DNA from 3 places in the Hathewaya histolytica genome. Region 1 is predicted to be linked to each of the others. Evidence: predicted binding sites of a transcription regulator. Region 1 holds the regulator's gene; each other region holds the start of a gene.
The links. Region 1 encodes NrdR, which represses ribonucleotide reductase genes. Its sites were predicted from a motif close to CACNANATNTNGTG; they were not measured.

Region 1 (10,870 bases):
TATGTACTTTACAGTAATTGATATAATAAATGCTAGAGTAGAAGAGATGTTGAAATTTATGAAAGCTTTCATAAAGGAAAGTGGAGAGTATGAACAAATTTATAATATAGTACTTGTCGGTGGTGGAGTTTCATTATTAAAAGGCATAGTAGATTTAAGCGAAAATATTTTCAAAAGACCTATACGAATCGGTGTTCCAGAATACATAGGTGCATCTAACACTTTATATGCAGGAAGTGTAGGAATTTTAAAAGATGTATTTGATAATACAAAACCTAAAAATTCTTTAAGTAGTAAGAAAAGATATCATAAAGAAGTAGAAACAGAAGAGGAGTTTCATGAAGAAAATACACAAGAAAAATCCTCTGGTTTTGTATCTAGGATAAAAGAGTTTTTTGCTGATTTTTTCTAAATTAAGGAGGGAATACTGTGATAGATATTGATATGCAAGATCTTACCCAGATAAAAGTAATTGGTTGTGGCGGCGGCGGTAACAATGCTGTTAATAGAATGATTAAAGAAGGTTTAAAAAACGTAGAATTTATTGGCGTAAATACAGATAAACAGGCTTTGATATTATCTCAAGCGTCACAGAAAATACAAATTGGTGATAAACTAACTAAAGGACTTGGTGCAGGAGCGGATCCTGAAATTGGTAGAAAAGCTGCTGAAGAGAGTAAGGATGAGATTGCAGAATGCATTAAAGGTGCAGATATGGTTTTTATTACAGCTGGTATGGGAGGCGGAACTGGGACTGGTGCTGCACCTGTAGTTGCTGAAATTGCTAAGGGCATGGATATCCTAACTGTTGGAGTCGTAACAAAACCATTTCCATTTGAAGGAAGAAAAAGAATGGTTCAAGCTGAGATGGGGATTAAAGAATTAAAGGATAAAGTAGATACCTTAGTTACCATACCTAATGAGAGATTACTTGCTATGGTAGATAAAAAAACATCTTTAATGGAAGCTTTTACACTTGCCGATGATGTTTTAAGACAAGGTGTTCAAGGTATAGCTGACTTAATAACAATTCCTGGTCTAGTTAACTTAGACTTTGCAGACGTTAGAACTATAATGGTAGATAAGGGACTTGCCCACATGGGGGTTGGTAGAGCTACAGGAGAAAATAGAGCAGCAGAGGCTGCAAAGCAAGCAATTTCAAGTCCGCTTATAGAAACTTCTATAGTTGGTGCTACAGGGGTACTATTAAATGTAACTGGTGGATCAGATTTAGGATTATTAGAAATGGATGAAGCCTGTGAAATTGTAAGAGAGGCGGCAGATCCAGACGCTAATATTATATTTGGTGCAGTAATAGATGAAAGTTTAAATGATGAAATAAAAATCACTGTAATTGCGACAGGTTTTGATACAGAAAAAATGGAACAAGCTAAAGCTTCAAAATCTGAAAATAAGCCAAGTGAAACTATTAAAGAAGAAGAAACAGTTGCAGTAACAAAAGATTCTGACGAAGAGGATGAAATAGAAATTCCAGCTTTTTTAAGAAGACAAAGCAAGTAGAAATTACATAAAATAAGATTTGTCATGTATTTAGTGACGAATCTTATTTTTTTTATTCTAATTTTAGTCTATATGAATATATTGTTGTTATATAGGAGAATATACATATTTAAATTTTAATTATAGCAATAGAAAGTGACAAAATTTTAATAAATCAAGATGTATAATAAATGTAAGGGAGGGATATATATGGAAATATATTTAGATGTGCTTATTATTGAAAATTTAATAGTGAATTATTTTTTAATATATTTAATGTGTAAAACTTTAAATATAAAGTACAGTATTTTAGCAAATATAATCTCCGCTTCTGTTGGAAGTCTTTCATTATTAGTAATGTTATTTTTGCCTTTAAGTAATTGTATCCAAATAATACTTAAAGTTTCTATTGCGTTTTTGATGGTTTATATATCGATTAGAAAAAATATAAATCTTATTTTAAAGGGTGTTTGTGTATTATTTCTTTATACCATAGCGTTAGGTGGGATTTGTATTTTCTTGAAGTATAACGAAACTGGAGTTATGCCTAAAAATTCATATGTAATTAATTTCACATATAAAAAATTAATGTTAGGAATAATAATCACTTCTATGTTCTTGCAAAGAATAATACTATTCATTAAGGACAAGCTATTGATAAAAAATTTAATTTATGATGTAGAAATAAATATTAATGGAAGTTATAAAACTATAAAAGCATTTTTAGATACGGGAAATGAGCTTAGGGAGCCAGTAACAAATTTACCTGTAATTATAGTTGAAGAAGATGTGTTTAAAAATGTAGATATAAAAAAAGAAGAGTATATAATTCCATATAGAGTTGTAGGAGGGTATGGTGGTAATCTCAAAGGAGTAAAAGTAGATGGATTAAGATTTTTATCAAATGGAGAAAATTCAGAAGTTAAAAATGGCATTATTGCTTTTTGTAATACTAGTTTAAGTAAGACTGGAGAATACAATGCTTTATTATCTAGAGGGATTTTATAAAATTGGAGGGTGGAAAATGATAAATTTTAAAATTATCGTAAATAGAATTATTTCTAAATTTAGCATATTTGCAAAAAAAGTTTTTTACATAGGGGGTAATGATGCTTTACCACCACCACTTACAAAAGTAGAGGAAGAAGAATTATTAAATAAAATCGTACAAGGAGATGAGAAGAAGAGATCTATTTTAATTGAAAGAAATTTGAGACTTGTAGTTTATATTGCAAGAAAATTTGAAAATACAGGAGTGAATATTGAAGACCTAATTTCTGTAGGTACCATAGGTTTGATTAAAGCTGTTAATACCTTTGATCCTAATAAAATGATAAAGCTTGCTACCTATGCATCCAGATGTATAGAAAATGAAATTTTAATGTATCTTAGAAGAAATAATAAAGTGAAATCAGAAATTTCTTTTTATGAACCATTAAATACAGACTGGGATGGGAATGAACTTTTATTATCTGATATATTAGGTACAGAAAATGATATAGTTTACAATATGATAGAAGATGAAGTTGACAAGCAATTACTTTTAATTGCTATGAAGAAATTAAATGAAAGAGAAAAAGAAATTGTAAAGCTTAGATTTGGATTAAATGGACAAGGTGAAAAGACTCAGAAGGAAGTAGCTGACATGTTAGGCATATCCCAATCATATATATCTAGATTAGAGAAAAGGATAATAAAAAGATTAAAAAGAGAAATTAGTAAAATGTTATAAGGTTGTCTCATGTATAAAATTTATTTCATAAGGGGAAAATTCTAATGCAACTATACTGAAGGGATGGATGACCTTATGATAATTAACAAAGTTGAAATTTGTGGAGTTAATACAGCTAAACTCCCTATATTAAAAGAAAAAGAAATGATGGATTTACTTTTAAAGTTAAAAGAGGGCGATATAAATTCTAGAGAAAAATTTATAAGAGGAAATTTAAGGCTAGTACTAAGTGTAATCCAAAGATTTAATAATAGGGGGGAAAATCCAGATGATTTATTTCAAGTAGGCTGTATAGGATTGATTAAGGCCATAGACAATTTTGATTTAACTCAGAATGTAAAATTTTCTACTTATGCTGTTCCTATGATTATAGGGGAAATTAGAAGATATTTAAGAGATAACAATTCTATAAGGGTAAGCCGCTCCCTTAGAGACATAGCATATAAAGCATTACAAGTTAGAGATAGGTTTGTAAAAAAATTTAATAAGGAGCCTACTGTGACAGAGATAGCAAAAGAATTGGAAATACCGCGAGAAGAAGTAGTCTTCGCACTGGATGCTATTCAGGATCCTGTATCCCTATTTGAACCTATATACCATGATGGTGGAGATGCTATTTATGTTATGGACCAAATTAGTGACAATAAGAGTTTAGATGAGAACTGGATAGAAAACATATGCATTAATGAAGCTATGAAAAAATTAAATAATAGGGAAAAGTTAATATTAAATTTAAGGTTTTTTAATGGTAAAACACAAATGGAAGTTGCAGATGAAATTGGAATTTCTCAAGCACAAGTGTCTCGTCTAGAAAAATCTGCATTAAAACATATGAGAAAATTCGTATAAGGCCTTTTGGCCTTATATTTTTAGTATAAACCATATGTTTTTTGCATAATATATCATAAGATGTTTATAGGGGGTAGATATTTTGGAGGATATTAAAGAAGTTCAAGATTTATTTTCTTTAAATAATATTAGAAGCATGGAAGTGGTAGATTTAGATTCAGGTAAGAAATTAGGATTTATAAAAGATCTAGTTATAAATTGTGAAGATTATAAGATAATATCTATACTTCTACCGGAAGAAAAAGTATCTTGGTTTGGTAAAGAGAACTATTTAGAAATTCCTTGGAATAAAGTTCATAAGATAGGGGAAGATGTTATATTAGTGCAAGGATTAGAAGAAACAATAAATTTAAGATGATTAATTTAATATCTCTTGCATTAGGTATAGAAAATACAGAGCAAAAATGTTAATATAAGAGTAACAATTTATATTATTAAAGGAAGATGCTAGTATGAAATGTCCATATTGTAATTACAGTGAAAGTAAAGTAGTAGATTCTAGGTCTACTGATGATAATTCAGCTATAAGAAGAAGGAGAGAGTGTCTTGGGTGTGGAAAGAGATACACTACTTATGAGAAATTTGAAAATATACCTATTTTAGTAATTAAAAAAAATTCAAGCAGAGAATATTTTGATAGAAATAAAATAATAAATGGGTTAATTAAGGCTTGTGAAAAAAGACCTATATCTAGAAATAAAATTGAAGAAATTGCTGATGAAGTTGAAAAAAAGCTTTACAATGACATGATAACTGAAGTAAATTCAGAGTACATAGGTCAAATAATAATGGATATATTAAAAGAAGTGGATGAAATATGTTATGTTAGATTTGCTTCTGTATATAGACAATTCAAAGATATAAATACATTTATGGAGGAAATCAAAAACCTAATAGATAATAAGGAATAAAGCCCTATAGGGCTTTTTTTATGTATAATAAAAATACGTTAAAATAGTTAAAAGTAAGTTAAAAGTTCTATTGAAAAACTTTTAATAGGAATAATAGATGTTAAAATATACTTATAGATAATAGGAGAGGTGAATTATGAAAGAAATACAGATTAAACAATACAAGTTTATAGGTACTAACTATGATAATGTAAATATTATATTTTCTACAGCTGAATGTGGGTTAGATTTTAATAAGAATTCAGATGAGGGAAGAAAAAATTTAGAAAATTTAAAAGAGTGGTTTGAATTAAGTGATGTAGGATATTTAAATCAGGTTCACGGGGATAGAGTTATTAAATATAAGGGAATTACAGAAGATGGAGATGCAATTATAACAGGTGAGAGTGGGGTAGCTATAGGAGTATTTACTGCAGATTGCGTTCCTATATTACTTTTAGATAAAAAGAATAAGGTGTTAGCTGCTATACACAGTGGATGGAGAGGAACTTTAAAAAATATATCTAGTAAAACTATAGATAGAATGGTGAGTGAATACTCTGCTAACCCCGAAGATATTTTAGCTTACATCGGACCTCATAATGGGGCATGTTGTTTTGAAGTGGGGGAAGAGGTTATAGAACAATTTAAGAGTACAAAAGAGTTTAAGGAAAGTATGATAGAAGGTAGAAACTTAAACTTAGCAGAGTATATAGAGAATGCTCTTGTAACAAGTGGTTTAAAGAAAGACAATATAAACTTGATACCAATATGTACTTATTGTAGTAAGGATGTAAAACTTCATTCATACAGAAAAGGAAAAGATGGTTATGGAAGAATGTTTTCTTTTATATATAAAAAATAATACATTAATCTAATATGAGTTAAGGGGAGTGTGCATAAATATGAAGGACTCAAAAATACTTATTGTGGATGATGAAGAACATATTCAAGAATTAATAAAATTTAACTTAGAGAAAAATGGATATAAGGCTTTTTGTTCTAGCAATGGTATGGAAGCTATTGAAATCGCTAAAGAAGAATTACCGGATTTAATTCTTTTGGATCTAATGTTACCAGGAATGGATGGTTATGATGTTTGTAAAGCAATCAGGAGAGAGAATACTCTGTCTACGGTACCTATTATAATGATAACAGCAAAAAGTGAGGAATTCGATAAGATACTAGGATTAGAATTAGGGGCAGATGACTATATAACAAAGCCATTTTCTATAAGAGAGCTTTTGGCAAGGGTTAAAGCTATTCTTAGGAGAACTGTTATGCAATATGAGGACAAGTGTTCTAAGTTTGGGAACATATCGGTAAATTTTGAAAAACATGAGATTTTAAAAGAAAATAATAAGGTAGAACTTACTTTAAAAGAATTTGAATTACTAGAGATACTTTTAAAAAATAAAGGAAGAGTAATGACAAGGGAGTTTTTATTAGATAAAATATGGGGATATGAGTATATAGGGGAAACGAGAACCGTAGATGTCCATATAAGACATCTTAGAAAAAAGCTAGAGGACGATGATAAGAATCCTAAATTTATTCAAACGGTAAGAGGTATAGGATATAGATTTAGCACAGGAGAATAGATATGAGAAAAAAATTAATGTGTTGTTTTTCCTTTGCACTTATTTCTATATTGATAGTAACGTCTTTTCTACTTATTAGAGTATTTGATTATAAAGAAGAACAACTAACAAAGACTTATTTGAGAGCTAATAATAAATTAATGGAAAAATTAATTAATGAAAATAAGATTAGCAACAGGTACAAATTTAATAGAGAAGAAGTAAGAGTTACCTACATTGATAAAGATGGAAAAGTTATATTTGATACTCAATTAGATAAGTATGAACTTAATAACCACTCTAATAGGGAAGAATTTAAAATGGCTATGGAAAAAGGTGAAGGAATAAGTATTAGACATAGTAGTTCTGCAAATAAAAATATGATGTATTTAGCTACGAAGCTTACAAGTGGAAATATAATAAGGAGTTCTATATTTGTGGATAACCTTAAAATAATTGATAAAAAGTTTTTAAATTATTATATGTTTATAATAATTATGATACTTTTACTTGCCTTATGGTTATCCATAAAACTTACCTATATTATTGTTAAGCCTATTAAAGATTTAGATTTTACCACTTCTAGAATAGCTAAAGGGGAATTAGATAGGAGAGTTAGTATTACAACTAATGATGAACTAGGGAAACTAGGAGAAAACTTTAATTTTATGGCTCAAAAGTTAGAAGAAACTATTAAGGATGTTTTAGATAAGCAAAATAGATTAGAAGCTATATTAGAATGTATGGATAGTGGTATAATTGCTGTAGATAGGAGCTTTAAAATTATTATGATTAATCCATATGCTGAAAGGATATTTGGAATAAACAGGAATATAATAGGTGAAAATTTACTAGATAATATAAGAGATTTTGAACTTGAAAAAATATTAACTGATAATAATGATGATTATAAAGAGATTAAAATTATGTTTCCAGAAGAGAAGGAGCTTAGGATAAAGACTACAGATATAATTAATAGAAATGAGCATATAGGTACTGTAGCCGTAGTTCAAGATATTACAGATATTAAGAAACTAGAAAATATGCGTTCACAATTTGTGGCCAATGTATCTCATGAACTTAAAACTCCATTAACATCTATAAAAGGTTTCGCAGAAACACTAAAAGAAGTAGAGGAACCTGAACTTAGAGAAAAGTTCTTGGGAATTATAAATAACGAATCAGAAAGACTTACAAGACTTATAAATGACATTTTAACTCTTTCACATATAGAGCAACAGAAGGAACTAAAGGAAGAAGTAATAAATATAAATGACGTATTGAATGAAGTATGTATTTTAATACAACCTACGGCAAATAAAAAACAAATTAAATTAACATTAGAAGATACAAAGGTGGGTAGTATATTAGGAGATATTGATAAGTTTAAGCAAATGTTAATTAATCTTATAGACAATGCAGTTAAATATACAGAAACTAATGGATGTGTTAAAATAATACCTAAATCGTACGAAGGTTATTTTTCTATTAGTATAGAGGATAATGGGGTTGGTATTGCAAAAGAGGAGATCCCAAGATTATTTGAAAGATTTTATAGAGTAGATAAAGCGAGATCTAGGGCCAATGGAGGAACAGGTCTAGGACTTGCTATAGTTAAACATATTATAATTCTATTTAATGGGAAAATAGAAGTGGAAAGTGAGCTTGATAAAGGAAGTAAATTTATTTTAAAAATTCCATACAATTATAAAAATATATAATATAAAAGCACCTTGTCTTATGGCAAAGTGCTTTTATATTATATTTGAACTTACTATATTTCTAAAGATTTTGTTAATTAAATTTAACATGCATACAATCTTAATTAACCTAACCATAATAGTTACTTAACCTAAATACCATATTATTTTAATTATAGAGAATATAGATAATACTAAAAGTGTGGAGGGGATAATTAATGAAAAGAAAAGGGATTAATTTATTAATAGGATTACTAAGTATTTCAATGGTTATAGGTTTGTTTACGGGATGTGGGAATGGGAAAAAGACATCAGAAAGTATTAAAGAAAAAAGTAAAAATGAAGAAAAAATACAAAAGATTACAGGAACAATAACTGCATTAGGTTCTTCAGCACTTCAACCATTGGTTGAACAATCAGCTAGGAATTTTAAAATTAAAAATCCTAAGGCTACAATAAATGTACAAGGTGGTGGAAGTGGCTCTGGAATTAATCAAGTAGCAGATGGAAATTGTGATATAGGAAATTCAGATGTTCCTGCTGAAGCAAAGTTAAAAAATAAATCTAAATTAAATGAATTAAAAGATCATAAAGTATGTGCAATAGGCTTTGCTATGGTAGTTAGTAAAGATGTTAAGATTGATTCACTAACAAAAGAGCAAATACAAAAAATATTTGAAGGAAAAGTGACTAATTGGAACCAATTAGGAGGAGAGAATAAACCAATTAATATTATAAATAGGGGGGCATCTTCAGGTACAAGGGCTACTTTTATAGATACTATAATGAAAGGTAAGAAAGAGAAAAATGGATTAGGTACCACTCAAGACTCTAGCGGTGCAGTTAGAACAGCTTTAAAAAGTACTGATGGTGGTGTAAGTTATTTAGCATTATCTTATTTAACAGACACTGTTAAAGAAGATATGAAAGTTATAAAAATAGATGGAGTAGAAGCTAATAATGAAAATATAATAAATAAAAAATATCCATTTTGGTCTTATGAACATATGTATACTAAAGGTGAAGCAAAGGGGGTAGCAAAAGAATTTTTAGAGTACATGGTTAGCGAAGAAAATAAATATATAATTGAAAAACTTGGATATATCCCAATGAGTAATTTTAAATAAATAATAGGCCAGCAAAGCTGGTCTTTCTTAAATAAAAACTTTAATGAGGCGATACTATGAAGAAAAAAGGTTTTTATCATACGTTAAAAACAGAATATTTAGGTAGAAGTTATGCAACCATTTGTGGGGTTGTTATAGTGATTCTAACCATTTCAATTATTACTTTTCTTACTTTAAAGGGACTAAAAATATTTACTCAAAATGGAGTTTCAATAATTAAATCTATTTTCTCAGGAAATTGGGCACCAGAAGCGGATATTCCAACTTTCGGAGCTGCAAAATTTATTTTAAGCTCTACTTTTGTATCCTTAGGGGCGGTCGCAATAAGTGCGCCCACTGGCATAGCTCTTGCTATATTTATGAATTTTATTTCTCCTAAAGTTGGTAAAAGTATTTTAAAGCCTGCTCTAGAATTGTTTGTGGGGATACCATCAGTAGTTTATGGATGGATTGGAATCACAGTTCTTATACCCTTTATAAAGTATATAACTGGGGGAGTAGGGTTTAGCTTACTTGCTGGGATAATAGTGTTAAGTATAATGATTTTACCTACTATTGCAAGTATATCTGTAGACTCACTAAAAACTATTCCTAAGCACTATATAGAGGCATCTTATGCATTAGGAGCTACAAGATGGCAAACTATATCAAAAGTTGTTTTACCGGCAGGAAAAAGAGGTATATTAACTGGAATAGTACTTGGAATTGCAAGGGCATTTGGGGAAGCACTTGCTGTGCAGATGGTTATTGGTAATGCTGTTAGGTATCCATTAAACTTACTAAAGCCAGCTACCACAATAACAAGCATATTAACTATGGATATGGCCAATACTGTAGAGGGTACACTTTGGAATGATGCATTATGGTTTTTAGCCTTACTATTACTTTTTATATCATTTATATTTATTTTACTTATTAAATTCTTGGGTAGAAGGAGTGATGTCTAATGAATAAAGAAAAAGTAGATAAGATATGGACATGCATTCTTTACATTATATCCACATTAGTTGTATTATTATTAGTTTCATTATTAGGATATATTCTTTTCAGGGGAAGACATTTTTTTAGTTTTAATTTTTTATTTGGCTCCCCTAAAATAGGAGAATCTGGTGGTGGTATAGGGCCCCAATTATTTAATTCAATTTACATGCTTGTAATATCCTTAATAATATCAATTCCTTTAGGTATAGGAGCGGGTATTTATCTCGCTGAGTATTCAAATGAAGGTATTTTTATAAGAATAGTAAGACTATGTATTGAGACTATGGCATCCTTACCATCTATTGTAGTAGGTTTTTTTGGACTTTTAATATTCGTTATTTCCACTGGATGGGGATTTACAATTCTATCAGGAGCTCTATCAATTAGTATTTTAAATCTACCTGGATTAACTAGGGTAAGTGAAGATGCAATTCGTTTAGGAGGAGAAGGAATAAGAGAAGCGAGCTTAGGACTAGGAGCCACAAAGTGGCAAACTATAATTAAAGTAATC
Region 2 (10,870 bases), 770 kb from region 1:
CTAAAAAGTATTATGTTTGGGGTAAATACTCTAATAGGAACTGGAAGATAGATATTTATGATGATAAAAAGCCGAAAGACTTTTAATTTTAACTTTTAGAGGAGGAATTAAAATGAGTAGTTGTGATGGATGCCCAAGCAAATCAAGTTGCTCAAAGGCTTCAGAAGATAAAGGTTGTAGTGTTATATTACCTAAGTTTGGACATGTAAAAAATGTAATAGGTGTTATGAGTGGAAAAGGTGGAGTAGGTAAATCAACAGTAACAGGTATATTAGCTACGAAGCTTAGAAGTTCAGGCTATAAAGTTGGAGTTTTAGATGCAGATATAACAGGACCATCTATGCCAAGGTTTTTTGGAATTAATACAGAAAGAGCAACAATTAGTCCGACAGAAGACCCAAAGGTATTCAAATTTATTCCGGTTGAAACTAAGCAAGGTATAAAAGTTATATCTTTAAATTTATTAACAGAAAAAGAAGAAGAACCAGTTATATGGAGAGGTCCCGTAATAAATGGTGTTTTAAATCAGATGTATGGAGATACAGAATGGGGAGAGTTAGACTATCTTTTAATAGATATGCCTCCTGGAACAGGGGATATATCATTAACAGTAATGCAAAGTCTACCTATTAATAGTATAGTAATAGTTTCAACACCTCAAGATATGGTTTCTATGATAGTTAAAAAAGTAGTTATAATGGCTAAAAAACTTAACATAAAAACCCTTGGGGTTGTGGAAAACATGAGCTATGTGAAATGTAAATGTGGAGAAAAAATGAAGGTGTTTTCTAATAAGTCTGCAGAAGAGGGAGCAAAGGAACTTGGACTTCCATTACTTTCTGAAATGCCTATAAATAAAGAATTAATAGAACATATGGAAAGTGGAGATATAGAAAGTTTTATATCTTCAGATAAGACTTACGATGAGCTTTTACAAAACTTCAATAAAGAGTACTCTAATAATAGAGTGATATTATAGTATTTAAAGATTATTTTTAAAGTAATTAAAACCCGAGAATTTTAATCTCGGGTTTTTTATTTTAAAAAAATTATTTTATTATTTAGAATCTATATTTATATTATTAGTAGCTAATATTTGTTTTAAAGGAAACATTGCTACTAAAAATGATGTTATACAAAATTCAAAAGATAAAAATGATAAGTTATAATTTAAAGAATAGATAAAAGGATTAGCGCCTTTAGCATATTCTGAAAAGAAAATTATCCCAGATAATACGTGACATGTTAGTCTCCCAACCATACCTATTAATACTCCAGATATGAGTTTGGATTTTATTATAGCGTCACTATCCTTTTTAACATTAGGTTTAAGATATCCACTTAGACCTATAAACATATAGGCAAGAGGGTAGTCAAGTAATAATTGAGCAGGATGGACAATATATCCACCGAAGAGCAAATCAATTATACCCATTAAGAATCCTGTAAGCATACCTACTTGAGGTCCATAGATTAGAGACATTATAACTATAGGAACCATACTTCCAGGAGTAATACTACCTCCTTGAGGCATTTTGTATAATGTAATTTTGTTTAATACTACAGATAAAGCTACAGCCATGCCTACTTTTACGATTATATTTGTAGTTAATTTTATTTTTTTTACAGATATAAAAGCTATAAGTAGAGCTAGTACAACTAAAATTGAAATAATATTAGGAACTGTAAGTAAACCTTTTGGTAACATAAAAAAACCTCCTCATTATTTGTGCAAGGAGCATTTAAAAATAGTTTATTAATAAACACATGCTTTCCTACGCTGGCATTACCCAGTTCAGGTTTTAAGGGTATTTCTCAGTCTAAAAAGACACCCCTAGCACAAAGATTTTATTTTAGATGATTAGTTCCAAGGTTATTATAGTATTAATATAATCATTTTACAAGTATTTAATAAATATTAAAAATTAAGCAGAGAGGAATTAAATACTCTCTGCTTAGATAAAGCTTATTTAAAATCTAATATTTATTTTACTTTCAATACTCTCATAGAATTCATTACTGCAAGTAATGCAACTCCAACATCTGCAAAGACAGCTGCCCACATAGTTGCAAGACCAAGTGCGATTAATAATAGAACAATAAGTTTTACACCTAGGGCAAAATAAATATTTTCTGTTACTATTTTTCTTGTGAACTTAGCTATTTTTATTGAATTTGATATTTTGGATGGTTCATCAGTCATAATAACAACGTCAGCAGCTTCTATAGCAGCATCAGAACCGAGTCCACCCATGGCAAATCCAACATCTGCCCTTGCTAGAACAGGAGCATCATTTATACCATCTCCTATAAAGGCTACCTTTGCTTTAGGGGATTTTTTAGCCATTATATTTTCAAATATGCTAACCTTATCTCCAGGTAGTAGTTCAGCATGGACTTCTGTGATATCCAAAGTATTTGCTACATTTTCAGCAGTGGTTTTATTATCGCCAGTTAGCATAACAAGATTTTTAATACCATAAGACTTTAACATAGATATAGCATCTTTTGCATCTTCTTTTATTTTATCTGATATAGTTATGCTTCCAAAGAAATTATTGTCAACAGCAACGTATACGCTAGTACCAATATCTTTTGATGGTATAAAGTTAACTCCGAACTTATTCATAAGTTTACTATTACCAGTTAAAATTGTTTTCCCATCAAACTCTGTTTTAATACCATGTCCAGGTATTTCCTCATAATTTTTTAGCTTATCTTTTTCTACTTTTTTTCCATAAGCTTTTATTATAGATGTTCCTATTGGATGAGATGAATATGCTTCACATAGTGCTGCATATTTTAAAAGATCTTCTTTCTTAATACCTTCTGCTGGATATAAGTTATTAACTTCAAATACACCTTTAGTTAAGGTACCAGTTTTATCGAAGACTACAGTTTCTAAGTCATTTAAAGCTTCTAGATAGTTACTTCCCTTAACTAAGACACCAGATTTTGAAGCGGCACCTATTCCTCCAAAGAATCCTAGTGGAACAGATATAACTAAAGCACAAGGACAAGATACAACAAGGAAGCTAAGTGCTCTTTGTACCCAATCTAAAAGATTAGAATCTTTTATAATCATTGGAGGTATAAATGCAAGGGCAATGGCTGCCATTACAACTAGGGGAGTATATACCCTAGCAAATTTAGTTATAAATTTCTCAGTTTCTGCTTTTTTTGAACCAGCATTTTCAACTAAGTCTAAAATTTTAGATACAGTAGATTCGGAAAAATCCTTTGTAACTTTCAATGTTAAAACACCATTTTTATTTATGAATCCACTTAGGATTTCATCACCTTTTTTAACATCACGAGGAAGAGATTCTCCTGTAAGTGCTGAGGTATCCATAGACGAATCTCCATCTAATATGAATCCGTCTAGGGGAACTTTTTCATAGGGTTTTATAACTATTATATCGCCAATAGAAACATCCTCAGGGGATACTTCTTCTATAGAGTCACCAATTTTTAAATTGGCTTTATCAGGTCTTATATCCATTAAGTCAGCAATTGAGTTTCTTGAGCGATTAACAGCTATATCTTGGAAAGTTTCTCCAACTTCATAAAATAACATAACTGCCACAGCTTCAGGGAAGTCTTTAATTGCAAAAGCTCCGATTGTTGCTATAGTCATTAGGAAATTTTCGTCAAAGACATCACCTTTTTTAATGTTAGATAAAGCTTTTAATAATACATTTTTACCAATTAAAATATAACTTACAAGGAAAATAGCAAGTTTAGGATAGAAATCAAACTTCATAATTAAACCGATAATAAATAGTATAGTTCCTAAGGATAGTCTAATAAGTGTATTTTTATCTACAACATAAGACTTGTCTAATTTCTGTTTTGTAGTTGTTTTAGTAGAAGTATTTTTATATTTTACTTTAACTCCAGGTTCTGTAGAATCTACAATGTTTTTTACACTATTAAATAATTCATCTCTTGAAATAAATTTTTCAAATTCTATATTTAAAGTAGAATTTGAAAAGTTAAAGCTTGCTTCCTTTACTGCCTCCAAATTATTAACTTTAGATTCAATTTTTGCTGCACAATTGGCACAATGCAGTCCTTCTAATATTAAACTCATTTTAGATGTGGATTTTGAATTTTTAACAGTTTCAATTATCTCCACATCAGGTTCTAATTTTTTTACGATAGCTTCAATTTCTGAAGTAACAATTTCCTTATTAACCCCTTGTTTAATAGTTACAGTTAAAAGGGAGGTACTAAAGTTTAGAACAGCACTTTCTACAGTACTTAGATTCTTAACCCTTTCCTCAATTTTAGCTGCACAGTTTGCACAATCCAAACCTTTTAATATAAATTTAAAATCCCTTTTTTCACTCATTATATATTCACCCCTTATTTAAGTCTTAGTCTTCATTTATATGATCTAGGGCCATATGGAAGATATCTTCAATATGGTTATCGTCAAGAGAATAGTATACTGATTTGCCTTCTTTTCTGTATTTTACAAGTCTAGCTTGTTTTAGAACTCTAAGTTGATGGGATATAGCTGATTGATTCATTTGGAGCAATGTTGCTATATCACATACACACATTTCAGATTTAAATAAAATAAAAATTATTTTTATTCTTGTAGAATCTGAAAAAACTTTAAAGAGATCTGAAATATCTTGCAATGTATCTTCATCTAGCATTTCTTTTTTTACTTTATCAACTATATCTTCGTGTATTACATTACACTTGCATACTTCAATAGGTTGCTTGGAATCTTTATTTTTAAGCATTAGTATCAACTCCATAATATATTCATATAAACATATGAGCATATATTCATATGTTCTTTGAATATATGATAACATTAATTTAGTGGACAATCAATATAGAAAATATTTTTTATTAAATATTAAGAAAAACTTATTTATATATTTTATATTATGTCAATATTAGAATAGGGATAAAAAATATAAGAAATATAAGATATTAAGGCAAAATTACGTTAATTTAGTGATATACCTTAAATTGAAAATTGATAATAATATATTAAGAGCGTATAATATTCCAAGTATGGTTTGTTCAATATATTGTGCAAGGGGGTACCATGTATATGCTATATGTAGTTAAGCGTGATGGTAGAAAAACAAACTTTGATTCCTCCAAAATATCTAAAGCCCTTAAAGGAGCAGCGGATGAGATAGGATATGTATTTAGTACAGAGGAAATAGAAACTTTTAAAAATGAAGCTTTAATTAGGATAAAAAAATTAGATAAGAAAGAGTTAAATGTAGAGGAAATCCAAAACATAGTAGAGAAAATGCTTTTAAGTAATGGACATAAAGATGTTGGCGTTGCATATTCAAACTATAGAAAAGAAAGAGATAGAATAAGAGAGATAAAATCAGATTTAATGAAAGCTATAAATAAAATAGGAGTAGAAACTGATAGGGATAATGCAAATGTAGGAAATAACTTCAGTTCAAAACTACTTAGAATAGCTAGTGAATCTAATAAATGGCATAACCTTTCAATGATGCCTAAGTATTTGGCAAAGTTACATGAAAATGGTGACTTATATTATCATGATTTAGATAGTTATAATCTTACAATCAATTGTTTACATATACCCACTAAAGAAATTTTACAAAGAGGATTTAATACGGGTTATGGAACAATAAATCAACCTAAAAGAATAGACTCAGCTGCTGAACTTTCATGTATTTTACTACAATCAACACAAAATGATATGTTCGGGGGGCAGTCACATCCGGATTTTGATAATGATATGGCTAGTTTTATACAGCCAACTAGAGAAGAAATTAAAAGAGAACTTAAGGGTTATGGTATAGACGGTGAGAAGTTAGAACAGTTAACGGAAGAAAAACTAAGGAGATCTATAAGTCAGGCTATGCAAGGTATTGTATATAATTTAAATACTATGCATTCTCGTGCAGGGTCTCAAGTTCCTTTTAGTTCTATTAATATAGGAATACCAAATTCAAAAGATGCGGCACTAGTATGTGAGTTATTCTTATTAGAATATGAAAAAGGACTTGGGAAAGGAGAACAACCTATTTTCCCAAATATAATTTTTAGAGTTAAATCAGGGGTAAATAGAGAAAAAGAAGCTCCGTTTTATTACTTATATGAACTTGCATGTAGAGTTGCAAGTAAAAGGATGAATCCTACCTTTATGAATTTAGATGCTGATTTTAATAAGAAATATTTTGATATTGGGGTAGTTCCAGCTACTATGGGATGTAGAACATATATATGTTCTAATGTAAATGGTGAACCAGGAACAAAGGGAAGAGGAAATATAGCCCCAACTACTATTAATTTACCAAGGTTAGGATTAATGGCAAAGGGTGATAGAAATAAATTCTTTGAACTTTTAAGAAATAAGTTAGATTTAGCAAAAGAATCTTTACTTCATAGATATGATGTATTAAAAAAATTAAAAGTAAAGGATCTTCCTTTTATAGCCGGTCAAAATTTATTAAAAGGATCAGAAAATTTAAGTGGAGATGATTCTATCGAACCTATACTGAAACAAGGAAGTTTCGCCATAGGATTTATAGGTCTTGCAGAAGCTTTAGTAGCAATAACAGGAAAGCATCATGGCGAAGATGTGGAATCTAGAAATTTAGGTATTGATATAATAAACTATATTAGAGATTATACAGATAAGGCTACAGAAGAAACAAAGCTAAACTGGAGTACATACGCAACACCAGCGGAAGGATTGAGTGGTAAATTTATAGTTCAAGATAGAAAAGTATTTGGGGAAATAAAGGGAGTTACTGATAAGAATTACTATACTAATAGTTACCATGTTCCAGTTGGATATCCAATTTCTATAAAGGATAAAATAGATATAGAGGCACCATATCATAGCTTGTGCAATGGTGGGCATATAACTTATCTAGAGGTAGATGATTGTCCTACAGGAGATGCTATAATGTCTATATTAAATTATGCTTATAGTAAGACAAATATAAGTTATATAGGCATTAATTTTCATATAAGATATTGTAGAAGTTGTGGAACATACCTACAGACAGGGGAAGAAAGCTGTCCAGTTTGTGGAGGTAAAGATATTCAGGGAATATCAAGAGTTACAGGTTATTTAAGTCTAGATGAAAGGTTTGGAGCAGGTAAGTATTATGAAAGAGAAGATAGAGTTACTCACACTAGTAGTAAAAAAGGATATACTGACTATGTAAGTAAATAGGTGATATATGTGAATACAGAAGATAGGAATATAAGACTTTCAGGGATAATTTTTGAGAGTTTAGCTAACGGGCCAGGTATAAGGAGAGTATTTTTTTCCCAAGGATGTACACATAATTGTGAAGGCTGTTTTAATAAACACACACACAGTTTTCATGGGGGAGAAATTTTTAGTATTAAAAATTTAATAGATGATTTAAAGGATAACCCTATAATAAATGGAGTTACTTTTAGTGGAGGAGATCCTTTAGAACAAGCAGAAAGTTTTTATTACTTAGCACAAGAAGTTAAAAATTTAGGTTTAAATATTTGGTGTTATACGGGTTATACTTTCGAATATATTCTAAAGCATTTAGATGAAAAGGCATTTTGGAAGGAGCTCTTAGATAGTATTGATGTAATTGTAGATGGGAGATTTATGGAATCACAGAAGAATCATAGTTTAAAGTATAGAGGATCTAGGAATCAGAGAATCATAGATGTGAAAAAGAGCTTAGAGTTAGGTAAAATAATTCAATTAAATTATTAATAAAGGGATACTATAGTATCCCTTTAATTTTGTTCATCTTCATAATCGTTTTTATAATTCGCTCTATAGCTAAGCATGATTTCATTTAGTATGTCACCAGCTGCAGGTGGAGTGTATGTTATAGCATTGGCACCAGCTGCTATAGTTTCTCTTATAGTGTCTTCTGTAGGACCACCAGTAGCTATGATAGGGAAATCAGGAAACCTTTCTCTTATCTTTCTTACGATATGTGCAGTCCTTTTAGCACCTGATACGTTAAGAATAGTGGCTCCAGAGGCTATTCTTGCCTCGATATCTTCAAATTCTGAAACTACAGTAACTATAATAGGTATATCTATAGTTTCTCTCATTTGAGTTATAACTTCATTTGGAGTAGGATTATTTACTACTACCCCCAAAGCTCCTTTAAACTCAGCATCTAATGCTAAATTAACTACTCTTTTTCCAGTAGTAATTCCACCACCTACACCACAAAAAATTGGAACATCTGCTGCTAGGAGTAGTGAAGCTGTTATTATTGGTTGAGGGGTAAATGGATAGACAGCTATAATAGCGTCAGCATTAGTATTTTTTATTAAAGCAACATCTGTGGTAAATAAGAAAGACTTTAATCTTTTACCAAATATCACAATACCACTGGCATCTCTTATGGCATTAGGTACTTGTATCATATGGTTTCTTAAAGTGCCATTAATTATTGGTACATTTTTACGCATAGAGCTTCACTCCTTTTATATGAATTTATATATAATTATAGATTACTATTATATTTAATTAAATTATTTATATTTTGTAAAGTAATTTATAAAAAATATAAATATTAATTTTAAGTTACTATTTATATAATTTATATTGTATATTAATAATCTAAAATAAACAATTTATTTTCTAAATTTCTAATAGGTTGTAAGTCCTCTATGTCTAATATATTACTATCTATTTTTTCACTATGGGTAAAATTAATTAAAAAATCTTCTATACCTGAAAGTTCAAAATTTAATCTAGGAGTTTTATAATGCATAGGTATAACTAAATTGCTCTTTATTGAACGACATACTGAGTAAGCCTCTTTATTATCTATAGTGTAATTTCCACCTACTGGTATTAATAATATATTTATATTACCTAGGATTTGAATTTCTTTTAGTGTAAGAAGATGTCCTAAATCACCTAGATGACAAAGAGTTATACCATCAACTTCCACCTTAAATATTGTGTTTTCTCCTCTTTTTGCCCCATTAAACTTATCATGATATGATTTAAATCCCTTTATTTTAATATCATCTATTAAAAACTTTCCATGACTATCTATAACTACATAATCCCCGCTTACATATTGAAGACAGTTATGGTCAAAATGGTGGTGACTTATTAGAAGTATATCTGCTTTTTCTTTGTAAACTTCATATCCTATAGTGTCATCAAAAGGATCGATAAGAATTTTTTTATCATTTTTAGAGATTATTAAAAAACTAGAGTGTCCAAGCCACTTGATTTTCAAAATATCACATCCTTAATTAAAGTATTATATACTATAGTTTGTATGCATTATATTTAGTATACAAGGAAAGAATGAAAAATAGTTTGAATAAATAAGTCTAGAGTGTTAATTTTTTATATTTACCAGTTGAAATACTATGTAGATTCATTATATAATTTATTATACAATCTATTGACTATATGAAATAAAATAGTTATATTATATTTATAATTAACTATAATATATAAAAAATTATGTTATAAAGGTTTTGATTAGGAAGAGTAATTAATCCGTAAACTTTCAGAGAGTGGGATGAGGTGCGAACCCATAGTGGAAGATTAGTGAAAATCACCTAGGAGCCTAGAGCTGAAACTTTAGTAAGCTTTTACGTAATCCTGCGTTAAAGGATAGGGTATAAATGTGTACTTGAATGTATAACTACCATAGGTGGTATAGCGAAGAATTTAACTTCGTCCTATTTTGGACGGAGTTTTTTATTTTATAATGGATATAATTAAAATATAGAAACGGAAGGAGTAAAAATATATGTACAAAAAAATCGATACTTCAAAGAGTTTTGTTCAAAGAGAAAAGGAAATAGCTGAATTTTGGAATAATAAAGAAATAATTAAAAAAAGCTTTGAATTAAACCAAGATGGTGAGTACTTTACATTTTTTGATGGACCTCCAACGGCAAATGGTAAGCCACATATAGGTCATATTTTAACAAGAGTTATGAAAGATTTAATCCCAAGATATAAAGTTATGAAGGGATATAAGGTTATAAGAAAAGCAGGATGGGATACTCATGGACTTCCAGTAGAATTAGAAGTTGAAAAAATGCTTAAAATCTCAGGAAAAGAACAAATTGAGAGTTATGGTGTAGAAAAGTTTGTTAAAGAGTGTAAGGATAGTGTATTTAAGTACACAAGTCTTTGGAAAGATATGTCTGAAAAAATTGCTTACTGGGTTGATATGGATAATCCATATATAACTTATGATGATAACTATATAGAATCAGTATGGTGGGCATTGAAACAGATGTGGGATAAGGACTTACTATTCAAAGGTCATAAGATAATGCCTTATTGCCCAAGATGTGGAACAGCACTATCTTCTCATGAGGTTGCTCAAGGATATAAAGATGTAAAAGAATCAACAGCTTTTGTAAAGTTTAAAGTTAAGGGAGAAGAAAATAAATACTTCCTAGCTTGGACGACAACACCTTGGACACTTCCAAGTAATATAGCTTTAACCATAAATAAGAAATATGATTATATAGAAGTTAAGCAAAATGAAGAAATATATATTTTAGCTAAGGAATTAGCGCCTAAGGTTTTAGGAGAAGATTATAGTATAGTTAAAGAATTCAAGGGTGAAGATATTTTAGGTATGGAGTATGAACAATTATTTAAATTTGAAACTCCAGAGGAAAAAGCCTTTTATATAATCCATGGTGACTTTGTAACTTTAACGGATGGTACTGGTATTGTACATACAGCACCAGCTTATGGTGAAGATGACAGCCTTGTATGTAAGAAACATGGTCTTCCTTTAATTAATTTAGTAGATAAGAGTGGATGCTTTGTAGAATCTGTTGAGCCTTGGAAAGGGTTATTTGTTAAAAAAGCAGATCCTAAGATAATAGATTATATGAATGA
Region 3 (10,870 bases), 550 kb from region 1:
ATAAAATTAATAATTAAATAGGAATAAAATACTTAAAGTATTCACTATTTAAAATATAAATAACGAATATAATGCCTATAGTTTTTTTTTATTAGACTAAAAATCCTCAATAGTATAGAATCGGATAAGGGGATATATGGTATAGGATACTATAAAATCCTATATAATCATTATGAAAAATCCCTAGAATTTTACTAGAGGGGAAATGTTATATATGTTTAGGGAAATAAAATGTGATGAAATGACTTCAAAGGAAAGAATGAAGGCTTTTGCCAGGGGAGAAGAAGTAGACAGAATTCCTTGTTCTCCTATTATGGGCGAAACATGCGCACCTTTATTTGGAATATGGCCAAGAGAACATAATCATTCTGCAGAATTAATGGCTAAGGTAGAGATAGAGGTATATAAAGCATTTAAGGCTGATGGAGCAGGAATAGGTACAGGATTAAGAGGGGTTGCTGAGGCTATGGGAACAGAACTTGTATATCCAGAGAAAAGTATGTCTTATGTAAAGGAACCTCTTCTAAAATCCTATGATGAATTACATAGGCTTAAGCCAGCAAACCCTCATAAAGACGGTAGGTTACCTCTTATTTTGAAGGCTCTTCAGATGATAGATAAAGAAGTAGGGCATGAAGTAGGTGTTTCAACAGATATAGCAGGACCTATAAGTGTTGCATCTGCCATCCGCGGGGCTGAAAATTTAATGAAGGATATTAGAAAATGTCCTGAAAAAGTACATGAATTATTGGAAATAGTTACAGAGAGTAATTTACTATTTATTGATGCTGCTTGTGAACTTGGGTATGGAGTAGGCTTTTCAGATCCTGTTGCATCTTGTAGTATGATTAGCTCTAAGCAATTTAGAGAATTTGCTAAGCCATATTTAAAGAAGTGCATAGATAGGGTTGCCTATTGGAGAGGTGCAGGAGCATTATTACACATTTGTGGTAAGAGTAAAGATATATGGGAAGACATGGTGGAACTTGGTATTTCAACACTAAGTATAGATAATGTTGAAGATTTAAGTGAAGCAAAAAAACTAGTAGGGGACAGAGTTTGCTTAGTTGGAAATGTTAGACCAGTAGAAACTGTAAAAATGGGTTCTATTGAAGATATATATAAAGAATGTAGTACTTGTATAGAAAAAGGATGGGACAATCCTAATGGATATATTTTAAGTACAGGATGTCAAATTCCTATAGGTACAAAGAAAGAAAATATACAGGCTTTAATTGATGGTGCTAGGATTTACGGAAGCAATTATAGGATTCCAAGGAAATAATAGTGATAAAAGCTCTACCGCAGATATACGGTAGAGCTTTTATATTAATAAAATTATAAATTTTAGCTACATCCAGTAGTAGTACCACAGTCTAGGCATACTTTACAAGTACCATTTCTAACCATTCTAGTACTAGCACAATTAGAACAAACCTCTGTATACAATCTTTCACCATCTATTTCATCTTTACTTGTAGTGGTGTTTTCTGAATTAGTAGGAGCGATTATATCATTAGCATTATTTATAGCATTATAAGGAAGATCGTAACTGTCAGGTTTAACTTGGCAACGACTAAAATCCCCATTTTCAATATCTATAACTTTACTTATTAAGTCTGAAATAGAAGTTACATATTTGATGTAAGGGTGCTTTTGAACAAAACCATATGGTTCATATTTTTGGCCTCTTAACATCTTAGCTATATCTTTTGGTGGTACATGGTATTGTAGCATAACTGAAATTGACTTAGAAAGAGAATTTAAAAGTCCTGTAATAATAGTACCTTCTCTATCTGTAGTTATATAGATTTCGCAGATCTCCCCATCCTCACGTCTATTTACAGTAGTATATACTTTAACATCATCTATTTGCGCAGGATGAGTAGTTCCCATTCTAATACCTTCTGGTTTATCCCTTTCAGAGTATTTAGAGTAGTGAAGTTCTTTAGCTTTAGCTAATAATTCACTATAGTTTAGATCTTCTAATTTTTTATTTTCTCCATCAGTTAAAGTAGTATTAAGTGGTTGGCTAGCCTTTGAAGAATCTCTATATAATGCTATACCTTTAACACCTAACTTCCATGATAGAAGAACTACTTTCTTAAAGTCATTTATTGTAGCATTTTTAGGTAGATTTACTGTTTTTGAAATAGCACCAGATATTAATGGAGTAATAGCAGACATCATTAAAACATGGCCTTCAGGTGATATATATCTTTCCCCTGAACCGCATTTATTTGCAGTATCAAAAATAGTTAGGTGTTCTTCTTTTAGATGAGGAGCTCCTTCTATTTTTCCATCTACTATTTTTTCATATTCATATCCATCTTCATTTACAGTTTCTTTTCTTAAAATATATTCTAAAATATCATTTATTTGTTCTTCAGTATAACCAAGATTTTTAAGAGATAATTCTATAACTGGGTTAACTATAGTCATATATCCGCCACCAGATAATTTTTTGTATATAAAGTGACTGAAGTATGGTTCAATTGATGTAGCACCACAATCCATGGCGAAGGATATTGTTCCTGTTGGTGCAATAACTGAAACTTGAGCATTTCTATAACCATGCTTTTCTCCAGATTCTAAAGCACGAAGCCATGATTTTTTAAGCTCTTCTCCTAAATAATCTAATCCAATTTCTTTTAGTATGTTATGTTTAACTTTAATTGGTTCATAGTTTAGACCTTCATAAGCTGATTCTAATGCACCAGCAACTCTTGAGTGGTTTCTTATAACTCTCAACATATGATCTTTATTTATGTCATATTTTTCAAAGGCACCTAACTTTTCTGCCATTAAGGAAGAAACATAATATGATTGGCCAGTTAATGTACCAATTAAGCTAGCTGTTAGGTTTCTTGCAGCTTCTGACTCATATGAATATCCCATTACCATGAATAAAGATGCTATATTAGATATTCCAAGACCAGTTGTTCTAAATAAATGTGTCTTTCTTGCAATATCTTCTGTTGGGAATTGTCCCCAATGAATTGAAGCTTCAAGAGCTAATTGTAATAAACTAACTAAATGAGTGTATTTTTGAATTTCAAATTTCTTAGTTTTTAAGTTATAGAATTTGAAAATATTTATTGAAGCTAGGTTACATGCTGTATCATCTAAGAATGCATATTCACCACATGGGTTTGTTGAGTTTATTCTATTATGTTTAGCATTATAAACACCATCTTCTCCACAAGGACAAGTATGCCAAGCATTAAAAGTATCATCAAATTGAGGGGCAGGGTCGGCACATTTCCATGCGGACTCGTTAAAGGCATCCCATAACTCTTGTACTTTAACATTTTTATTTATACTTTTATCAACTCTTCCAGAAAGTTCTATCTCTGCATTAGGTTCTTTCTTTAAGTTTTCTACTTTATCCATGAATTTATCGGAGAATCTTATAGAGTTATTTCCGTTTTGTCCTGAAACAGTTTCATATGCTTCACCTTCAAAGCTAATATCATATCCCATTTTTCCAAGAGCACGGACTTTATCTTCTTCATTAGCTTTCCATGTCATAAATTCCATTATCTCTGGATGATCAACATCTAAGATTACCATTTTTGCTGCACGGCGAGTTGTTCCTCCAGATTTTATAGCCCCAGCATTTCTATCAAAGGATCTTAAAAAACTCATTAATCCAGAAGAAAAGCCTCCGCCAGATAATCTTTCACCTTTAGCTCTAATGGTTGAGAAGTTTGTTCCTGTACCTGAACCACCTTTAAATAATTTAGTTTCAGTTACAAACTGCTCAGATATAGAATGCTTTCCAAGTAATTTATCTTCTATAGATAGGATAAAGCAAGCTGATGCCTGAGTTCTTGTATAGAAATCTTTTGATTTAACTGCTTTACCTTCTTTTTCATCATAATAAAAATTATTATTGCTATTTCCCTTTATTCCATAAGCTAAATTTAATCCTGTATTAAACCATTGAGGTGAGTTTGGAGCATACATTTGATTTAAGAATGCATAAACCATTTCATCATAATAGATAGATTTTTCTTCTTCAGTCTCTATGATTTTTTCATCAATAAGTGCTTCTGTCCAGAAACTTACTAATCTATGTGCTACTTGCTTCATACTATTTTCGCAGCCTAACTTGGTGTTTACACCAGCTTTTCTAAAATATTTTGAAGCTATAATATCACAAGCATTTTGTGAGTAATGGATAGGAAATTCTAAATCTTTCATATCTACTAAGACTTTATTAGTTTTATAATCCTTTAAGATTACATTTACTTTTTTCCAATTAAATAGATCGTATACTGTAATATCTTTTCGGTTTTCTAATTCTTTTGTAAAGACTCTTTTAAAAATGTTATGGATTTTATGCATAATATACTATCAGTAGCTTAAAAATATAAGCTACATCTAGTGTTCACCTCCTAATAAATTATAAACGCAAACAAAATACTATATATAGTATTTTGTTTTTCAATCAAACACTATATATAGTATTATATGATATAAAATATATAATTTCAATAAAATAATTTTAATAAAAATAATAATAAAAATTGTACTTATATATAATACCATAATATATGCTGAGGAGCTAATTTTCAGTATTTTTAATTAAATGATATTGATTTACAATATAAAATATATACAATATAATTTAAATATATTATTAAAATCGTAGGAAGAAGGGATTTAGTGTGATAATAGAATTTAATAATGAAAAGCCTATTATTCATAATGAAACTTTTATTGCAGAAAATGTGGTATTGGTGGGAGAAGTTATTTTAGAAAGAGACGTTAATATATGGTATAATTCTGTGCTTAGAGCAGATATAAATAAAATAACTGTAGGTGAAGGCACTAATATACAAGAAAATTCTACAGTTCATGTGGCACATGAATATGGAGTTAAAATAGGGAAGAATGTTACAATTGGACATAACTGTGTTATTCATGGATGTAATATTGGAGATAATACCCTAGTAGGAATGGGTTCTATAATATTAAATGGAGCGGAAATAGGAGAGAATACTTTGATAGGGGCAGGAAGTGTGGTAACTGAAGGAAAGACAATACCTTCAGGGGTACTTTGCCTTGGTTCTCCAGCAAGGGTAATAAGAAATCTGACAGAAGAAGAGATTATCTCATTAAGAAATTCTTCTAAAAATTATGTGGCACTATCAAAAGCATATTTAAATAAATAATTAATATAAAATATTATTGAAATGGAGATAAATTAATTATATAATGTTTTTAGCTAAATATATGGAGATGAAGCTCTCCTGAAAAGTATTTTTTCAAATCGCTTGTTATGCTAATGGCTTCTACGATGTTAATCGTAGAAGTTTTTTGTTTGTAAAGAATGAGGAGGAGATTAAATGATACAGAGTATAGCAATTATTTTATTCTTTGGTTTAATATTTAATAAAATCTTATCTAGTATTAAAGTACCAGGAATATTAGGTATGATAATACTTGGTGTAATTATTGGACCATATGGCTTTAACATACTTCATCCATCTATATTAAATAATAGTAGTGAAATTAGGAACATGGCCTTAATAATAATTTTACTTAGAGCTGGACTTGGTCTTAATAAAAGTATACTTAAGAAAGTAGGTATAACATCTATAAAAATGAGTTTTATTCCCTGTATATTTGAAGGGATAACTGTAATGATGATTTCAAAAACTTTACTTAAAATTTCTTATATAGAATCAGGAATGTTGGGGTTCATTCTGGCAGCTGTATCCCCAGCTGTTATAGTACCTTTTATGCTTAAATTAAAGAAGAATGGAAACGGAATGGATAAAGACATTCCGGTTATAATACTTTCTGGTGCGTCTATTGATGATATCTTTGCCATTACATTATTTGGTGTCTTTATTGGGATTTTTAGTAATACTGGAGATAGTATAGGAAAGGTTATGTTAAACATACCAATAGAGATAATAGGTGGCATAATATTAGGGGTGTTTTTCGGATTTGGTTTAAATTGTCTTCTTACAAAATTTAAAGATAGATTAAATTCTTTAGAAAAGCTCTGTTTGCTTCTTTCTATAGCTTTCTTATTGAAAATTTTAGGAGACTATACTAAAGTTTCAGGTTTACTAGCTATAATGACTTTAGGTTTTTGTTTACTAGAAAAAAATGAAGAGGAAGCCATTATGTTAGAAAATATGTTAAAGAATATATGGTTCTTTGCGCAAATATTTCTCTTTGTATTAATAGGCTCAGCAGTAGATGTGAATGTAGGATTAAAAGCTGGCATACTAGGAATAATAATAATAGCTATAGGTTTAGTAGGGAGAAGTGTGGGAGTTAATATAGCTTTAATAGGCTCTAATTTAAACTTTAAGGAAAGATTATTTTGCTCTATAGCATACTTACCAAAAGCTACAGTTCAAGCTGCTATTGGTGCCATTCCATTATCAAAAGGAGTTCCATCTGGTGAGATAATACTTGCTATAGCAGTTTTATCTATAATAATAACAGCACCTTTAGGAGCCATGGGAATTGATTATACAAAGGATAGATTACTTAATAAAGCATAGGCTGAAATCAAAATAAATTGAATAAACATAGCCTTAATGGTATACTTTTCATAGATAACAGACATTTACTATTTCATATTGATAGAGTAGTAAGAGAAGGTTTTGAGAAGTTTATATATATGGTATTTTAAATTACCTTTTATGGAATTATAAGAATAGTATTTAGCAAACTTATTTAAAATTAGATAAATACCGGAAGAAAAAGGAGAATTTTATGATAAAAGTAGGAGAATTTAATAATTTAGTAGTAAAAAAGAAAAGAGATTTTGGATATTTTTTAGTAGAAGATATAGACATAGTAAAATCAGAAGAGATTTTGCTTCCCTTTAGTAGTGTAGAAGGTAAAGAGTTTGAGGTTGAAGACCAAATAGAAGTCTTTATATATAAAGATTCAAAGGACAGAACTATAGCTACATGCAAAAAACCTTTGGCACAAGTAGGGGATATAGCTCATTTAAAGGTTGTAGACCAAACTAAGATAGGTTGCTTTATAGATTTTGGACTTGAAAGAGATATTTTGGTGCCATTTAAAGAAATGGCCTATGAGCTTTCAGTAGGTGAAAGTTATTTATTTTACATATATCTAGATAAGACAGGAAGAATATCTGCAACTACCTATATTGATAAGTACCTTCATAATACAAATCATTTTGAAATTGGAGAAGAGCTAATGGCAACGTCTTATGGCGAACAAACCAATGGTAGTGTTATGGTGGCTATTCAAAATCTATATAGAGCTGTAGTTTTAAAGAAAGAGAATTTCACAGGTATAAGACCAGGTGAAATAGTCAGTGTTAGGGTAAAGAGATATTATGAAGATGGAAAGATTGAAGTAACACCAAGAAAAAAGAGATTAGATGAAAAAAATGATCTAGAAGGTGCTATAATTCTTTATTTAAAACTACATGATGGTCATATGAAATTTAATGATAATTCATCACCTGAACAAATTAAATCCACATTTAGATGTAGTAAAAATGCTTTCAAGAGAGCTTTAGGTGGACTTATGAAAAAAGGAATGGTATCACAGGATAAAGAGGGAACACACTTAGAAAGAGAAAATCCTATTAAAGAAAAAAAGAAAGTAAGCCTAATTATATAAAGAAGGATAACAGGAAAAATTCTAATAAAAATGATAAAAAGCCTTCTAAGAAGGAAAACAATGAAAATAAGTTTTTTAATAAGTTTGTAGAAAAATAAAAGTAAGGGGGTCCTAATGGACTCCCTTACTTTTTATGTTAAATTCTCTTCTCTTTTGCGTTTAAATATTTTAGCTATTTCATTTAATATTAATGGTATTATACTTAAACCACTTACGAATAACCAATCTATAGCTGTTAAATCATGTACATTAAATATTTTAGCCAAGAAAGGTAATGTGATAATAACGTCTTGTAGGAATATACCAACTAATATAGATACGACTAAATATCTATTAGTAAATAAACCTATTTGGAATATAGATTTACTTTCATTTCTCATGTTTAATGAATGAACTAATTGAGATACACTTAAAACTACAAAGGCCATAGTTTGTGCATGTCTTAAAGCATCTTCACTAATGTTTTTAGGGAACAGTGGGAATAATCCAGTAGTTCCACTAAATACTCTAGCACCAATTACAAAGGCTGCTAAAGTTAATAATCCTATTAAGGTACCATTTAATATTAGGCTAAGGGTAGATCCTTTAAATAAACTGTCCTTAGGATTCCTTGGTTTATTTTTCATAACATCAGGATCACCTGGATCTACACCAAGAGAAAGGGCAGGTAAGGTATCTGTAATTAAGTTAACCCATAGAATATGAATAGGTTCTAATGGAGCTTTCCATCCAAGTAGTATAGCAAAGAATAATGCTATGATTTCTCCTATATTACAAGAAATAAGGAATATAATAGATTTCTTTATATTATTAAATATATTTCTTCCTTCTTCTATTGCACTTATTATAGTAGAGAAATTATCATCAGTTAAAATCATATCAGATGCACCTTTAGCAACATCAGTACCAGTAATACCCATAGCTACGCCTATATCTGCAATTTTTAGTGAAGGGGCATCATTTACTCCGTCACCAGTCATAGACACAATGTTTCCTTTTGATTTAAAGGCTTTAACAATTTTAACTTTATGTTCTGGTGAAACTCTTGCAAATACTCTTAATTCGTCTATTTTTGAACTTAATTCCTCGTCAGACATCTTATCAAGTTCTGAACCAGACATAACTTGTGATTCATCTTCTGCTATATTTAACTCTTTAGCAATAGCAAATGCAGTTTTCTTGTGATCACCTGTAATCATAACTGTTTTAATTCCAGACTTTTTACATATAGCTATAGAATCTTTTACTTCAAGTCTTGGAGGATCTATCATACCTACAAGTCCTATGAAGATTAAATCTTCTTCTAAAGAGTCAATTTCAATATGAGAAGTTGAAATTTCTTTATAAGCAGAGCCAAGTACTCTTAAAGCTTCATCTGACATATTATAGGAATTATCTAATATTTGTTTTCTTATATCATCAGTTAAGTCTTTAATTTCTCCGTTAGAATAGTATTTTGTACATATTTTTAGAAGGTTATCTATAGCACCTTTTGTCATAACTAAGTATTTTTCATCAAATTTATTTACTGTAGTCATCAGCTTTCTATCTGATTCGAAAGGTATTTCATTTATTCTAGTGTACTCTGAGTCTAGTTCTTCTTTAATTAAATTTTTATTAAATCCTGCTTCTAAAAGAGCTATTTCAGTAGGGTCTCCTGTTTTAGAGTCTGCAGAATAAGTAGCATCATTACAAAGGATAAGATTTTGAAGTAATAATTTTTCAGTTTTATCTTCTAAATTAATCTTACCTATGTCCTGTAATACACCGTTGGAGTAGTATTTTGTAACAGTCATTTTATTTTGAGTTAAGGTACCTGTTTTATCTGAGCAAACTATATTTACAGAACCTAAGGTTTCAACAGCAGGTAGTTTTCTTATAATAGCATTTTCTTTAATCATCTTTTGTACACCCATAGCTAAGACTATAGTAACAATAGCAGGTAATCCTTCAGGAATTGCTGCTACAGCTAGACTTATGGCTGTTAAGAACATTTCTAATATGTTTCTACCTTGAAGTAAGCCTATAACAAGCATTGCACCACAAATACCTAGAGCTCCAATTCCAAGGAATTTTCCTAGTTCTTCAAGTTTCTTTTGAAGAGGAGTTTGACTATCTACATCTTCATCTAACATTTTAGCAATTTTACCTATTTCAGTATTCATACCAGTACCAACTGCTATTCCAATACCTCTACCATAGGTAACTAAAGTAGACATGAAAGCCATATTTTTTTGATCTCCAAGAGGAGTATCTCCTTCTTTTAAAACTAAATTACTATTTTTCTCTACAGGAACAGATTCCCCAGTAAGAGCAGATTCCTCTATTTTTAGGTTAGCTGTTTCCACTAATCTTAAATCACATGGGATATATCTACCAGCATCTAAAATAATAACATCTCCTGGTACAACTTCCTCAGAAGGTATTTCACTTAAAGTCCCATTTCTTTTTACAACAGCTTTTGGGGTAGATAGTTGTTTCAAAGCTTCTAGGGCCTTTTCAGCTTTTGCCTCCTGAATTATTCCCACAATAGCATTAACTAGAATAACTATACCTATAATAATTGCATCACTTACTTCTCCTAAAAATCCTGAAATCAATGCTGCAGCTATAAGAATAAAGATTAAAATGTCATTTAACTGAGCAAGGAAAAGTTGAATAAGAGTTTTTTGTTTTTTACCAGCTAATTTGTTTTCACCATATTTCTCTAAGCGTTTTTTAGCTTCTTCTGAACTCAAACCAGCACTTGGAGAAGTATTAAGTTCTTTTAAAACCTCTTCATTGCTTTTACTGAACCACATAATATCACCTCTTTCATAGTATTAAATATAATTATAAAATTTATTATAGAATATTAAAAAAACCTTTGTCCTAAATGTTATTTAGGACAAAGGTCTTGCAAACTCGTTAAAAGAGTAAGTTGTCCGGGATATACCGTAATGACGAACAACTAGAAGCGTAAAAGCTTATGCTACTCCCCTTTGTTTAAACTATATGCTGATTATAACATAGAGTTTAAACTGTTTTCAATATAAATTAAGAATATTATTCCACGTATGCATTTTCCATATGATTTATTATTTTAATCGTTAAAGTTAAAATAAATATATATAAAATAATATATATTTATTATTAAAATTTAAAAATAAAAGAAATTTCATAATATTTTTATAGATAAATATGAAATTTATTCCAAGTTATTAGTGTAGTATTTAGTCGTAATTTGTACAAAAAGAAG

Region 2: the regulator NrdR is predicted to act here: its motif matches at 5,046-5,059, upstream of nrdD (anaerobic ribonucleoside-triphosphate reductase).
Region 3: the regulator NrdR is predicted to act here: its motif matches at 4,459-4,472, upstream of FGL08_RS10120 (vitamin B12-dependent ribonucleotide reductase).

What each region holds. Positions count from the first base shown of each region.
Region 1 is NZ_LR590481.1:1,541,646-1,552,515, reverse strand. Features, by position in the region: gene ftsA (cell division protein FtsA) at 1-412, shown strand, start outside; gene ftsZ (cell division protein FtsZ) at 445-1,521, shown strand; gene FGL08_RS07625 (sigma-E processing peptidase SpoIIGA) at 1,711-2,508, shown strand; gene sigE (RNA polymerase sporulation sigma factor SigE) at 2,525-3,232, shown strand; gene sigG (RNA polymerase sporulation sigma factor SigG) at 3,308-4,081, shown strand; gene FGL08_RS07610 (YlmC/YmxH family sporulation protein) at 4,164-4,439, shown strand; gene nrdR (transcriptional regulator NrdR) at 4,534-4,992, shown strand; gene pgeF (peptidoglycan editing factor PgeF) at 5,129-5,836, shown strand; gene FGL08_RS07595 (response regulator) at 5,877-6,572, shown strand; gene pnpS (two-component system histidine kinase PnpS) at 6,575-8,272, shown strand; gene FGL08_RS07585 (phosphate ABC transporter substrate-binding protein PstS family protein) at 8,470-9,378, shown strand; gene pstC (phosphate ABC transporter permease subunit PstC) at 9,435-10,325, shown strand; gene pstA (phosphate ABC transporter permease PstA) at 10,325-10,870, shown strand, end outside.
Region 2 is NZ_LR590481.1:2,312,901-2,323,770, reverse strand. Features, by position in the region: gene FGL08_RS11185 (YhfM domain-containing protein) at 1-86, shown strand, start outside; gene FGL08_RS11180 (Mrp/NBP35 family ATP-binding protein) at 113-979, shown strand; gene thiT (energy-coupled thiamine transporter ThiT) at 1,058-1,708, opposite strand; TPP riboswitch at 1,756-1,846, opposite strand; gene FGL08_RS11170 (heavy metal translocating P-type ATPase) at 1,985-4,354, opposite strand; gene FGL08_RS11165 (ArsR/SmtB family transcription factor) at 4,380-4,757, opposite strand; gene nrdD (anaerobic ribonucleoside-triphosphate reductase) at 5,078-7,201, shown strand; gene nrdG (anaerobic ribonucleoside-triphosphate reductase activating protein) at 7,211-7,729, shown strand; gene FGL08_RS11150 (beta/alpha barrel domain-containing protein) at 7,753-8,445, opposite strand; gene FGL08_RS11145 (MBL fold metallo-hydrolase) at 8,589-9,230, opposite strand; T-box leader at 9,469-9,690, shown strand; gene ileS (isoleucine--tRNA ligase) at 9,756-10,870, shown strand, end outside.
Region 3 is NZ_LR590481.1:2,089,848-2,100,717, reverse strand. Features, by position in the region: gene FGL08_RS10125 (uroporphyrinogen decarboxylase family protein) at 215-1,285, shown strand; gene FGL08_RS10120 (vitamin B12-dependent ribonucleotide reductase) at 1,348-4,350, opposite strand; gene FGL08_RS10115 (gamma carbonic anhydrase family protein) at 4,674-5,180, shown strand; fluoride riboswitch at 5,235-5,310, shown strand; gene FGL08_RS10110 (cation:proton antiporter) at 5,355-6,530, shown strand; gene FGL08_RS10105 (CvfB family protein) at 6,745-7,632, shown strand; gene FGL08_RS10100 (calcium-transporting P-type ATPase, PMR1-type) at 7,764-10,433, opposite strand.